DNA from 2 places in the Leucobacter sp. NPDC015123 genome. Region 2 is predicted to be linked to the other one. Evidence: predicted binding sites of a transcription regulator. Region 2 holds the regulator's gene; the other holds the start of a gene.
The links. Region 2 encodes HspR, which represses chaperone genes until heat shock. Its sites were predicted from a motif close to AAGTTGAGTCNNNNNGACTCAACTT; they were not measured.

Region 1: the regulator HspR is predicted to act here: its motif matches at 2,258-2,282, upstream of ACF07D_RS01940 (Hsp20/alpha crystallin family protein).

The regions. Positions count from the first base shown of each region.
Region 1 is NZ_JBIBVH010000001.1:422,278-429,208, reverse strand. Features, by position in the region: gene ACF07D_RS01960 (hypothetical protein) at 1-53, shown strand, start outside; tRNA gene ACF07D_RS01955 (tRNA-Pro) at 224-297, shown strand; gene ACF07D_RS01950 (sigma factor-like helix-turn-helix DNA-binding protein) at 1,090-1,290, shown strand; gene ACF07D_RS01945 (hypothetical protein) at 1,868-2,035, opposite strand; gene ACF07D_RS01940 (Hsp20/alpha crystallin family protein) at 2,307-2,741, shown strand; gene ACF07D_RS01935 (hypothetical protein) at 3,232-3,498, shown strand; gene ACF07D_RS01930 (hypothetical protein) at 5,451-5,654, shown strand; gene ACF07D_RS01925 (hypothetical protein) at 5,763-6,008, shown strand; gene ACF07D_RS01920 (hypothetical protein) at 6,081-6,344, opposite strand; gene ACF07D_RS01915 (hypothetical protein) at 6,453-6,674, shown strand; gene ctaD (cytochrome c oxidase subunit I) at 6,671-6,931, opposite strand, start outside.
Region 2 is NZ_JBIBVH010000006.1:116,021-122,951, reverse strand. Features, by position in the region: gene dnaK (molecular chaperone DnaK) at 196-2,043, shown strand; gene ACF07D_RS12535 (nucleotide exchange factor GrpE) at 2,046-2,687, shown strand; gene ACF07D_RS12530 (DnaJ C-terminal domain-containing protein) at 2,680-3,633, shown strand; gene ACF07D_RS12525 (heat shock protein transcriptional repressor HspR) at 3,678-4,097, shown strand; gene ACF07D_RS12520 (class I SAM-dependent methyltransferase) at 4,085-5,260, shown strand; gene ACF07D_RS12515 (histidine phosphatase family protein) at 5,308-5,952, shown strand; gene ACF07D_RS12510 (TlpA disulfide reductase family protein) at 5,949-6,578, shown strand; gene ACF07D_RS12505 (cytochrome c biogenesis CcdA family protein) at 6,578-6,931, shown strand, end outside.

The DNA.
Region 1 (6,931 bases), on a different contig from region 2:
CGGCGACCTGGCCGGGGCAGGACGCCCCCGTGGTGATCGCGACGCTGGACTAGCGAGCGGCGTCGCCAGGGCCGGGGCCCGGTCCGGAGCGGCTTGTGCGCGGGCTCGAGCTCGGCCGCCGCGCGACTTGCTGACAGCCCCGCCCGCGACATGCTGACCGCCCTGCCCGTTTTCGTTTTTCGAGTGCGACCCGATAGAGTATTCCTTGCGCGAAAGCGTAAATCGGGATGTGGCGCAGTTTGGTAGCGCACGTCGTTCGGGACGACGGGGTCGCAGGTTCAAATCCTGTCATCCCGACAGATGGCCCCGGAACTGCCGTAGAGACTTGCGGAAGTTCCGGGGCTTTTTTGTTTCGCCTACCGCCAGCTCAGTTCGCAGGGCACATTTGGGGCACATGGGAAACTACGCTGCTTTAGACGTCTCGTCCTCGCGGTGCTTCTGGGCGAGCCCATGCGCCTGGTAAACCTCGTGCAGCTGTGTCGAGGTGAACTGGGCGCACCGGTCGGCATGAAACACCACATCGTCGGGATCTGTCCTGGAAGCGTTCGTGTCATTCGTCGCGCTCGTATCAATGTGCGCGGGATTTGTCGCACGCAGGCCAGCAAGGCCGGCTTCGTTTCTAACGCCAGGCGAGGTAGACAGAGTGAGCAACGCCCATGAGTCTCGGCATGTTGAGTTTCGGCTGGGGCCGGGCCATCGAGCCTTGCGCGTTCTTGATTCACCCACCGGCCGAGGAGTTGTTCCCCGGGCCGGAGTTCTTTGGCGAAGTGCACGACCTCGCGGCCGGTATCGACCCCGAGGTGGGCGGCCTCTCGCCGCTACTCCGGGGTGAATTTCCTACGTGTAGTCAGGAGACATCCGTTCCAGCAGAACACGGGGGTCTGCTTCGCGTAGTGTCCACAACCCGAGGGTGACCCCACTGAGCGATCACGGGGCAACAGGGGGATGTGAGCACGCGGACGCAAGGAGAGCTTCGGGTTTGGCTAAGCGAATTCGGCACGCGTCAGCGGCGAGACCAAACAGAGGACTTCGAGACCGCAAGCATGCCAGCGCTCAATGCCAAGACCGCGGGCGGTTGGCAGATGCTGCATGTCCAAACCATCACCTGACCGGCCCCGTATTCTCGCGCTGCGGAGCGCCGGCCTCACTCACTCCCAAATCGGCGAAGAAGCCGGTCTATCTCGTACACGCATCGCACAAATCCTGAACCAAGCGCTCGCGCCAGAACAGCTCGACGAGCTCCGTGCGCGCGTCTACGCGAGAGCAGAGGGGCTCCGAAACAAGTCATAGATGTCAGTGGGCACACAGACGCTGTTCGAGCAAACTTTCGGACAGGGGAAGCCGTGACGCGCACCGACACAACCAACGGCATCGAGTGCATGCCATGCGTGTAAATCGACACCAATCTATGGGCGTCATACGCCAGCCCAAAGACCCTCCCGTCGCAATGAGCGTTGCTCTCGCAAACCGCGACAACGTATCCATGTTCTTTGTGCAGTAATGGCATCCCCAGCCATCCAAGCGACGCGTTATCTCGCAGCACGGCGCCCTCGAGGCCGCGAGCGCATCCGTACTGTGGGGGCTTGAGAAAGCCAACTCCCACGGCGCGCGGGCGCCTGTCCAGCCAACGGCGCTAAATCCGTCCAGAAGCGACGAACATAGCCCCCCAGTGGGCCCGCGCCTCCTCCGTGGCGAGAACAGGGTTACTGGGGGCCATTCGTGATTGCATGCGGAGCCAGAGCGTCAACACCGTACGAGTCGGCCAGATATGTGCAAGAGGATATTCGTGTTGCTGGATCACATAGGGCGGTTCGCGCAGTGTGGTTGGCGCGACTGGTGGTCTTGTCCAGAAGCGCTGCTGGCTGCTCTACAGGTTGTAAGGCGCGGTCGTCTTGTCGCCCTTGTCGGGATGGCGGATCAGCCCTGGGTCTGATTGCTCTTTGCGGGGGTTTGCGTCCCCATCGAATTCCTCGTCAGCGCCGTCCATTACGGGTTCGTCAACAGTGTCCTCGGTGGGCTTCTTCTTCTCGTTCATGTTGCATTCCCTTTCCTGAGTGGGACACCACCATACGCCTCAAACATGGGGGCAGCTACTTTTTGGGCCTGTAGCTGCTTGCGGATATGGCGGCAGGGGGCATTGATGTCGTTGAACACGGCTCGAGTGGTCCGGAATGTGAACTCTGTGGCGTTGGTCTTTTGAGCAATTTTTGAGCATTCTTTATTAGCACTCTCAGGGTCAGAGTGCTAATCTAAATCACACCTGAGCGGAACCGACTCAGGTTTCTATCGAAAGGAGACTGATCTCAATGGCACTGACATTTGACCCTTTCACTGAGCTCGAACGAGTCGCCACCGGCATGCTGCAGGCGCGCACCGCGCCACGCGCCATGCCCGTTGACCTCTACCGAGACCAGGACCGATACTTCCTGACAGCTGATATGCCAGGAATCGACCCAGGCAGCCTCGATATTGACGTCGACGGCCAGCTACTCACGATCCGCGCTTACCGTTCAGGCGCGAACTCCGACGGCGTGAAGTGGCTGACACAGGAGCGCCCCGAGGGCGCCTACTTGCGACAGTTCAGCATCGGCGAAGGCATCGATACCGAGAACATCAGCGCCACCTACAAGGACGGTGTCCTCAGCGTCATCCTTCCGCTGAACGCAAAGGCAAAGCCGCGGAAGATCGAGGTGGCAATGCCGTCGACTGAAGCAGCTGAGGGGAAGTCGATCACCGCCTAACAAGCTGGTCCTGCACGTACAACCTGAGCCTGATATGAACGAGCTGCGGCCCCGTTCCCGAGAGATACCTATCTCTCTGGAACGGGGCTGCGCCTCGTCTCCGCCGACGAGAGGGTCATTCGGGCTCTGCGTGCGCTCTTCAAGGCTGCCGCCCTGTTGACGTCTCTTGAGCGCTTCGGGGCAGGTGATGTGCGCGAGCGGGTCCCGGCACGTATGAGGCATGGTCAACGCGCGAAGGGTGTCCTCGTCGCCATCGGCCGCTCGAAGCGCCAGCACCATGTCACTTGCCAGGCGTCGAGGAAGTGAGCGGTGAAATGCCATTCGAACCCCTCTCGAGCCCTTCTCGAAGTACTCACGGGGCACCCGCCGGTTGCAGCAGCGCTAGTGAGTCCTTTGGGCCCACCCCCACTCGCTCGGTTGAAAAGGTCGACGAGTCGGTCGCAAAGTTATCGTTCCATCCAGTGAACTCTCGGTAGCTTGACCTGCGCCGATGCTGTTGCTGGGAACGCCAAGTGGCACGTTCGCCGGCGCAACGGTGAGGTTCCTCGTTCGCTACGAGACCGCGGATGAACTCCGCGAGAGCAACATGTGTCCGCAGGTGGAGTCGGCTGCTCTTGAAGAATGCATCTCTGGCGGTTGGCTTGGATCGATCGTGTTCGACGCGTCGCCCCAGAAGCTCTGGTCATTACAGTTCTGGGCGCTTCTCATTAGTGGTTCCATAGTCGTCCTGCTCATTTGGGGCTTGATCACCGGATGAGAGAAGTCCTACCCCCGGCAGACAACAGATGAACGCGTGCCTACCGTGCCCTTCTTGTACCGCCAACTAGGCGGTAACCTGCTTTGAGTCTGTCGCTGCATCACAGCGACGATTATCGGCGGTCTTTCGCCACCGGCCTGAGCGAGGGGCCCACGTCAATGAGCTATGAAGCATCCAACAATGAGGCGCAGGCGCACGTCACCCCGCCCGGCACGGTTCCTCCTCCTTTTGGGGCAGGCTTCGGACGACTTCCAAAACACATTAGAACTCACACCATTGACTACCTCGACAAGGAAATCGCGCAAGCGCGACGTGAACGCAAGAACCTATCTGCCGACAGCTTTACCTTCGCGAACCGGCGCGGCAGCTCGACGACGCGATCTCTCGCACTGAGTCACTCTGGGAAGCGCTCCTCGGACGTCACTAGCCGCGTGTAGTTACTCGGCTGGGCTCCTCGTTATCGCGGCGCTGTGCCCTGTCTTCGGCAAGCGCCTCAACTGCCTCGGTAAGTGACTCTAAGACGCGCTGAACGCGGTCATGGAGTGCATGACAGTTCCCCGATGTAAATGCCCTCCCATTCGTGAATTCTGATAGCTCATCCCGAGCTTCATTGATGCAGCGATTCAGGATCCCATTCGTCTTCCCCATGCCGGCCACTCTACCTACCGACTTCTTCGAAGAGCATGGTGGCCGTATTCTCGCCTCGAAGACGTGGGTTTGGGAGAGGGGCCCGGTGCCCAGTTGATGAAGGCGTCCTGGCAATGTTGGAGGTTCCAGGGTCGCGGATGGGGCATGGAGCGGAGTCCAACATGAGAACAAGAGATGCCGCTACTCGGCTGGGAGGGAGGTGCAGCGATCAGAATGGTGCGAACTTTCTGCGCCTAACCCGGTATGAGTCAAGGCGCGACCGTGGGCGTGGCCGGAAAAACTCGGTTCCGGGTCGACGGTGCGCGCCTGGGTGCGCCAGGCCGATATCAACCAAGGCGTGAAAAGTGGAGTCTTTCCCGACGAGCAGGCGCGGATTCGAGAACCTGAACAAGAGAATGGTGAGCTCAGGCCTCGCGAACCGCGCATTCAGCGCAGGTGCGCCGAATCAGTTGTGGGTGAACGATCTGACTTTCGCGCTCCCTTGGCAGCCAATTTCTCTCCACTCGTAGTGGAAAACGCCTCTCCGGTATCGAGGCGACGCCCTCGACCGGAACTGTTGGCGGCAGGCATGACAATGCCCTCGCTGAGGCGGTGAACCACCACAACGGGGCCGATCTTGTGCGCGGGCCGGCGATGAACGGGCCGCGGAAAACGGTCAACGATCTCGAGCTCGCGACGTTTGGAAGGGAGTACTCGCACAACACGAGACGACTCCGTGGCGACCTCGGTGATGTGCCTCCAGCGAGGTTTGAAGAGTCGTTCTATGCTGGGGTTACCAGCGCCCAAGATCTGTTTGGAAACAAATGAGCTGAGTCTCTTCTCAACCCCGGGCGTGAACGAGCGTCAGTGCCAGGCGCGCTCGTTGCGCGCCTCATGCTCGGGTTCTGGCGGGACCTATTCGATTCGGCTGGTTATGAAGGCAAACAACCCAGGAGCGCCTCAGCCGATTGTGGGCAGCACTGCTGCACCGTGCTGCAGCGCGCCTTTCCCTGCGGGCGAATCACTGCGCGACATCGAATCGCGAACCACGAACCCCTGCTCCGCAGGGTCCGATTGCCCGGGCAAGACGGGGAAGGCCTCACGGTCGAGCAGCGCATCCAGCCTGTATCTGATTAGCGAGAGTGGCGATTTCAATCTTGCTGACTGGGGCAGATGCAACTCCACGGAGCCAGTTCTGTTCGCACCTGGCCCACTTAGTAGCGTGTGAGTTTCCAGGGTAATCGATCACGGCGACGGGGTCACAGGTTTACCGCTATCGTTCCGGGCCTGATGGAGCCCGCGCAGAGCGTTGGTATTCTCAGTGCATGACTGAACCCCAGCAGGCGCCCCAGCTGCCGTCGCCGAAAATCCTGCTTCCCGTTGGGATCATGTTCGTTATCGGTGCCGTCTTTGCGTTCGTGCTCTTTGATCTGCATGTGGTCTCGGGTGCGTTCGCCGGGTTGATTGGGCTTGCAGGGCTCGCCATGACTGTTCAGAGCATCATGCGGCTCGCCAAGGGTGAGCGCTAGTTGCCCCAGGCCCCCGCCGGTAGCCACCGCGGGCGAATCGTGGACCAAACTTGAACATTAGGGCGCGCGAATTCCAAATTCGCGCAGTGCTGGCATAACATGGAGACCATGCTTAGCGACAGTTTCAGCCGACTTCCTTCACATGTTCAGCAGGGGGTGCTCGAATACCTCGATGAGGAGATCCGTATTGGATTCCAAAAGAGCGAGGACGCAGCAGCTGACGAGAAGACCACGCCGGAGGGTGCGCGTCAGCTCGCAGACGGGATCGTCAGGTCCCTTGCGCTTCGCAACTCGTTCACTGGTGAGTCGGTTTCAAGCCCCCGCGATCTTGGGATTGGACAGCGTCAGAAGTAATTCACTGCGGCCCCGCTGGCATCATCGCCGGTGGGGCTTTTGCGTGCCCGTGAAGGCGCGAGCACGTCGACACTATCTCCGCCCATTCGCTGGGCCAGCGGTCGCCTGGGACACCCGCACGACTTGATTTGTATCCCAGAGGACCGAGCTGTTCGCGGCCTCGAGTGTGTCGTGCTGTGACACCACCCGCCGTTTTGACGGTTCTGGGTGCCACGTCATGACGAAGAAGAGCGGCACGTTCTCGCGGTTCGCGAGGCCCTGGATCATCGCAACCGGTCGGTCTTTCGGGTAACGCATGACGGCCCAAAGGTTAGTGTCGACTTGCACGTATGACATGCGCTCGCGCTCCGTGTCTTTTTCGTGTTCGTTCCGGTACACGCCCCTACCCCCATTCGAAAGTGTGTTCGATGAGTGTAAGTCAAGGCTCTGACATTTACGTCGAGTATGCTCGGTGGCGATATGAAGATCCGGGCGAACACGACCATCGGCGGCGCATCGCGCTTCGACGCGACGGCTGCCGAGGAGACGCTCCGTGAACTTGAGGAGCAGTACGCGCGCGGCGAGATTGAGCGCCATGCCTATTTCGAGAAGAAGAGCTCGCTCGTGCGTCTCTTTCTGAAGTCCACGACGTCACCTCGCCGCAAGCCGCGCGGCGACTTTGACTAGTCGACAGCCTGCGTGTTCGGCGCGCTGTCGGTCTCGGACAGGGCCTCTGCCTGCATCGTGCGTGGAGCCCAGGCGGGCGATGGTGCGACTTCGGGGTGGTTGGCGTCGAACGCCGGTGACTCGGACCTGATGCGCGGGATTGAGGTGAAGTTGTGCCGCGGCGGCGGGCACGACGTGGCCCACTCGAGCGATCGGCCGAACCCCCAGGGGTCGTATTGGGTGACGCGTTCGCCTCGCCGCGCAGTGAGGTAGACGTT
Region 2 (6,931 bases):
TGCGCACGAACGACTGCTTCGTGAACGGATGCTGAGAGTTGAGTGAATTCGACTCAAGTTTGGGTCAATCGACTTGACTCTCGCGGCCGTCTCGCTAAACTTGAGTGCATCAGGCTCAACTTGCCAGTGAGGTGATTTGGGTCCAGCGAACCACCGGCGCACGCCGCCGGTCCCATAACAACGCAAGGAGAATATATGTCACGTGCAGTAGGTATTGACCTCGGCACCACCAACTCGGTTGTTGCCGTTCTTGAGGGCGGCGAGCCCACCGTTATTGCGAACGCCGAAGGCTTCCGCACCACCCCGTCGATCGTCGCGTTTACGAAGGATGGCGAGGTGCTCGTTGGCGAGACCGCAAAGCGCCAGGCAGTCACGAACGTCGACCGTACCCTCGCTTCGGTCAAGCGCCACATGGGCACTGACTGGAAGAGCGACGACATTGACGGCAAGAAGTACACCGCGCAGGAGATCAGCGCTCGCACGCTGATGAAGCTGAAGCGCGACGCCGAGACCTACCTCGGTGACAAGGTCACCGACGCTGTCATCACCGTCCCCGCTTACTTCAACGACGCAGAGCGTCAGGCAACGAAGGAAGCCGGCGAGATCGCCGGCCTCAACGTGCTCCGCATCATCAACGAGCCCACCGCTGCGGCTCTTGCGTACGGCCTCGACAAGGGCAAGGAAGACGAGCTCATCCTCGTGTTCGACCTCGGCGGAGGTACCTTCGACGTTTCGCTGCTCGAGGTAGGCAAGGACGACGACTTCTCGACGATTCAGGTCCGAGCGACAGCCGGTGACAACCGCCTCGGCGGCGACGACTGGGACCAGCGCGTCGTCGATTGGCTCGCGACTCAGTTCAAGAACTCGACCGGCGTTGACGTGTCGGGTGACAAGATTGCACTGCAGCGTCTGAAGGAAGCCGCTGAGCAGGCGAAGAAGGAGCTCTCGAACTCGACGAGCACCCAGATTCAGCTTCCCTACCTCTCGCTCACCGAAAACGGCCCGGCGAACCTCGACGAGACGCTGACCCGCGCGAAGTTCGAGGAGCTCACCAAGGATCTGCTCGAGCGCACCCGCAAGCCGTTCGAGGACGTCATCAAGGAAGCCGGCGTGAAGGTGGCAGACATCGCGCACGTCGTGCTCGTTGGCGGCTCCACCCGCATGCCCGCAGTCACCGAGCTCGTGAAGCAGCTCACCGGCGGCCGTGAGCCCAATAAGGGTGTAAACCCTGACGAGGTCGTGGCAGTCGGCGCGGCCCTCCAGGCAGGCGTTTTGAAGGGTGAGCGCAAGGACGTGCTGCTCATCGACGTGACCCCCCTCTCGCTCGGTATCGAGACCAAGGGTGGCATCATGACGAAGCTCATCGAGCGCAACACCGCGATCCCGACGAAGCGCTCCGAGACCTTCACCACCGCAGAGGACAACCAGCCCTCTGTCGCGATCCAGGTCTTCCAGGGCGAGCGCGAGTTCACCCGCGATAACAAGAACCTCGGAACGTTCGAGCTCACCGGTATCGCACCCGCTCCGCGCGGCGTGCCGCAGGTCGAGGTGACCTTCGACATCGATGCGAACGGCATCGTCCAGGTCTCCGCGAAGGACAAGGGCACGGGCAAGGAGCAGACAATCACCATCTCCGGTGGATCGACGCTCTCGAAGGACGACATCGAGCGCATGGTGCGCGAGGCTGAGGAGCACGCCGCTGACGACAAGAAGCGTCGCGAGGCTGCTGAGCAGCGCAACAACGCCGAGCAGCTCGCCTACTCGGTCGAAAAGCTCATCACTGAGAACGAGGACAAGCTCCCCGAAGACGTCAAGACTGAGGTGCAGGGCGACCTCGACGCGCTCAAGACGGCGCTCGCCGGCGAAGACGATGACGCGGTGAAGACCGCGGCTGACAAGCTTGGCGAGAGCCAGCAGAAGCTCGGTGAGGCGATCTACGCTCAGGCGCAGGAGGCACCTGAGGCAGCAGCGGAAGGCGCGGAGTCGAACGATGAGGACGTTGTCGACGCTGAGGTTGTTGAAGACGACGAGGAGCAGAAGTAACCATGGCACACGAGGAACATCTGGGCGACGACCAGCCGGTGAACGATGTTCCGGCGGGCCAGGCCGACGACGCATCGCAGAACGATGCGGCATCGGCCCCCGGGGCGGAGGGAACCCCCTCCGCTCCCGGGCCGGAAGGCGACGATCTCACGGTAGACGACATTCTCGGCGCTGAGCAGACCGAGGCGGCCGCTGGCGCGGACGCCGACGCTGCCGAGGGCGACGAGGAGAACCCCTACCTTGAGGATCTCCGTAGGCTCACGGCCGAGTACGCGAACTACCGGAAGCGTACCGAGGCGAACGTCGAGCTCGACAAGCAGCGCGCGAAGGCCTCGGTCGTGCTGCAGCTGCTGTCGGTACTCGACGACCTCGACCGTGCAGAACAGCACGGCGACTTGACCGAGGGCAGCGCATTCGCCACGATCGCGCAGAAGCTGCGCGCCAGCCTTGAACGGCTCGGCGTCGAAAGCTTCGGCGAGAAGGGGGAGCCTTTCGACCCGCAGGTGCACGAAGCAATCGCTCAGGTGCCGGTTCCCGGCACCGAGCAGCACACTGTGCTTGACGTAGTCGAGCGGGGCTATCGCATCGGAGATGTTGAACTGCGCCCCGCCAAGGTAGCGGTGGCGGTGGGAGCTGATGGCTAGTCAAGATTGGTTAGACAAAGACTTCTACCGCACTCTCGGGGTCTCGAAGGATGCCGACGACGCTGAACTGAAAAAGGTTTACCGCAAGCTTGCGCGAAAGTATCACCCTGATTCGAACCCAGGAGATGCGGCCGCTGAAGCAAAGTTCAAGGAGATTTCCGAGGCCTACTCGGTGCTCTCCGACAAAGAGCAGCGCTCTGAGTACGACCAGATTCGGGCGATGGGAGCCGGCGGTGCCCGGTTCACATCGGGTGGCCAGGGCGGCCAGGGCTTCGAGGATGTCTTCGGTGGCATGTTCGGCGGCGGCCACGGTGGCAGGAACACGCAGTACACGTTCCAGCAGGGCGGCGGCTACGACGACCTGTTCAACATGTTCGGTGGCGCGCCGCGCGGCCCCCAAAAGGGTCGTGATGTGAACGCGTCGACGACGATCGATTTCGAGACTGCGGTGAGTGGCGACACTGTCACGCTGCAGACCTCGACTGGCAACGTGAAGGTCAAGATCCCTGCCGGGGTTTCCAACGGCCAGAAGATCAGGTTGCGTGGCAAGGGCGAACAGGGGCCTGCGGGTACGCCTGCGGGAGACCTGCTGCTCACGGTTACCGTGCGCAAGCACCCGGTGTTCGAGCGCGACGGTCAGAACCTGAAGCTCAAGCTCCCTGTGACGTTTACCGAGGCGACACTCGGCGCGACAGTCGAGGTGCCAACACTTGGTGGCGACACCGTGAAGCTCAAAGTGCAGCCTGGGACCCCGAGCGGCAGAGTGCTGCGCGTGAAGGGCCGCGGAGTGAAGACCTCAAAGGGCACGGGAGACCTGCTCGCAGAGATTCAGGTCGCGGTTCCGAGTCACCTGAGCGACGAGGCGCGCGAGGCGCTCGAAGCGTTTCAGCAGGTCGAGCCGCAGGAGAACCCGCGCGCGGATCTGCTCTCGCGGGCTCGCGCCTAGCTCACAACGAAACACAACTCAGAAGAAAGGCGTAGGGAGGGGCAATGGTCAACGTGCCAATGGACAGGTTTACTCCGGTCTTTGCGATCGCCGCTGCCTCCGAACTCGCCGAGATGCACCCGCAGACGCTGCGGCAGTACGACCGAATCGGGCTCGTGGTGCCGCAGCGTACGAGCGGAAACACGCGGCGATACTCCCTCTACGACGTGCACAGGCTGCGTGAGGTCGCGAGACTCTCTGCAGAGGGCCTGAGTCTCGAGGGGATTCGCCGCGTGTTGACGCTCGAGGACCGGGTGCGCGAGCTTGAGTCCCAGGTGCATGAGCTCGAACGTGCACTGTCAGACGAAATGCTCAAGCGCCCGGAGCGCCGCGTCTTCGCGGCCGGGGCTGGCGGCGAGGTCGTCACGTTGCGGCGCGGAACTCGCACGCGTCGCAACGCGGAAGTTGTTGTGTGGAAGCCGTAGCTGCGCGGCTCGAAGAGTTCTGCGGGGCGCTCAGTCGCGACCCCGATTTCGACGCGCCAGAGCTCCAGGCGTACGACACTGCAGACGTGCACATCCTGACCGCCGCGGCCGAGCGCGTTCGCTCTGCTGCGCCTGGAACCGTCGTCACGATTGGTGACAGGCACGGGGCGCTCACTCTTGGCGCGGCAGCAGTGCTCGGCGCTGGTGCTGTCAGGTCCTATCAGGATCCAGTGCTCGGCGAGCGGGCTCTCGCGGCCAATGCGGTGAGGCTCGGCCTGCGAGACCGCTACGAGTCAGCACCCCTCGGACCCGAGCTTCTCGATGGGGCCGAGACAGTGCTTGTGCAGTTGCCCCGCGGCCTCGAAGCGCTCGAGGAGATCGCGTGGAAGATCGCGCGCTTCGCGAGCCCAACCGTGCGCGTGTTCGCGGGCGGCCGGGTGAAGCACATGACCCGTGCCCAGAACGACGTTCTCGGGCGGTACTTCGGCGCGGTGACCGCCGGCCTGGGGTGGCGAAAGTCCCGGGTGCTGCAGGCGACGTCCCCGCTCCCGATGCTTGCCGGTGCGAAACCGCCGTTTCCGAAGTGGGGGCAGGATCGCGAGCTCACGTTTGGCCTCGCGGCGTTTGGCGCCACTTTCGGTGGCACCAAACTCGACCACGGCAGCCGGCTGCTGCTCAGCACCTTCGAACGAGGTGGGGCCGGTGCAAGCTGGGCCGACATCGCCCCGGGCGCCAACGTATTTGACCTGGGTTGCGGAAGCGGTGTGCTCGCGGTGTCCGCTGCGCTCGCATTGCCGAGCGCGCGAGTTCTTGCGAGTGATCAGTCGGATGCGGCCGTTCGCTCGGCCGCGCTGACTGCCGAGGCAGCTGGAGTCGGGGAGCGGATGGCGATTCACCGGGCTGATGGCGCTGAGGCGGTCGCTGACGGGTGGGCTGACCTCGTGCTACTCAACCCGCCGTTCCACACCGGATCGACAGTGCATGCGGGGGTAGCCCACCGGCTGATCCGTGACTGTGCGCGCGTGCTGAAGCCCGGCGGCGAACTGCGTATCGTGTTCAACTCGCACCTCGGTTATCGACGGCTCCTTGAACGCGTCATTGGCCCCGCAAGGCAGCTCCAGCGCGACGCAACGTTCACCGTGCTGGAAGTGACAAAGCGTTAGGGATTCAGCCACCGAACTCACAGGCAGCTGAAGCCTAGAATGAGTGTGTGAGCGATAAACTCTTGCACTTGGTGCGCCACGGGGAGGTCCATAACCCCGACCTCGTCCTGTACGGCCGTATCCCCGGCTTCCGTCTCTCAGAGCGAGGCCACGCCATGGCTGAGGCTGCTGCGCTTGAACTCGCAGGTAGCGACCGGAAAGTAGTCGCCCTCTACGCGTCGCCGCTTGAGCGCGCGCAGCAGTCCGCGCGACCCATCGCGAGCGCACTTGGACTGGAGATCCAGACTGAGGATCGCATCATCGAACCTACGAACTTCTTCGAGGGCAAGGTGAACTCGGGGCCCGACGCGGCGTTCAAGAAGCCGCGGTACTGGTACAAGTTTGTCAACCCATTCCGCCCGAGCTGGGGGGAACCCTACCGCCAGGTTGCGGCGCGCGTGCGCGAAGCGATGAACGACGCGTGGGACAAGGCGCAGGGTGGCGACATTGTGATGGTCGCGCACCAGTCCCCGATCTGGATGGCGCACCTCGACATCGCAGGCAAGCCCCTGTTCCATAACCCAGCCACTCGGCGCTGCGACCTCTCGAGCATCACGACATTCGAGCGCCGCGGGAACCGCTGGTTCGAGGTCGATTACCGAAACCCGGCGAAGTCACTCATGGACGACGCTACCGATGTAGGAGCTGTATGACCGCGCGACGCCGAATCGCCGCCATCGCCGCCACTGCCGCGGCCCTCGCAGTTGGCCTCGCCGGCTGCAGCACCACCGAAGGTGACTCTCTCGCCGCACAGTGGCAACAGGGTGGCGACAAGGGCTTCGTCGCAGGCGATGGCTCTTCGGCCTCGTTCCCCGCAGACAAGCGTGGCGAACCCGTTGAGTTCACGGGCGAGACCGAGTTTGGCAACGAACTGAGCTCAGCCGACACGATCGGCAGCGTCACAGTAGTGAACTTCTGGTACGCGGGCTGTGCCCCGTGCCGGGCCGAGGCGCCAGACCTCGTCGAGGCATACAACGAGTTCGAGCCGCAAGGCGTCAAGTTCGTTGGTGTGAACACTCGCGATCAGGCCGCGCAGGCGAAGCAGTTCGGAGTCGAGTTCGGTATCGAATACGAGTCGATCCTCGATAACCCCGGCGGCCGCACCGTGCAGCGCGCATTCGCAGGGCAGATCCCGCTGAACGCGGTTCCGACGACGCTGATTCTTGACGCTGAGGGGCGCGTTGCGCACACGGTAGTCGGGCAGCTTGCAGGGGTGTCGCAACTGCAAACGCTCGTCACGGAGACGCTCGACGAGCAGGCCGCCGCCGGCGCGAACTGATGGGGATCCAGGAGATCATTGCCGACGGGCAGCTGCTCGTTGCCTCGGCCATCGCAATCGCTGCAGGGCTCGTTTCGTTCCTCTCGCCGTGCGTGCTCCCGCTCATCCCGGGCTACCTTGCATACGTCTCTGGCGTGGCAGGTACGCCGAGCGCAAACGCGGCGAATCCAAAGGCTGCGGGCAGACGCGAGCGTAACCGGATGGTGCTCGGGTCGATCCTCTTCGTGCTCGGCTTCGCCATCGTGTTCGTCGTGCTGCTCACGCTGTCTGGCGCGGTTGGCGCGAGCACGTGGTACCTCGACTGGCAAGACGTGATCCTGCGCGTCATGGGCGTCGTTGTGATCGTGATGGGC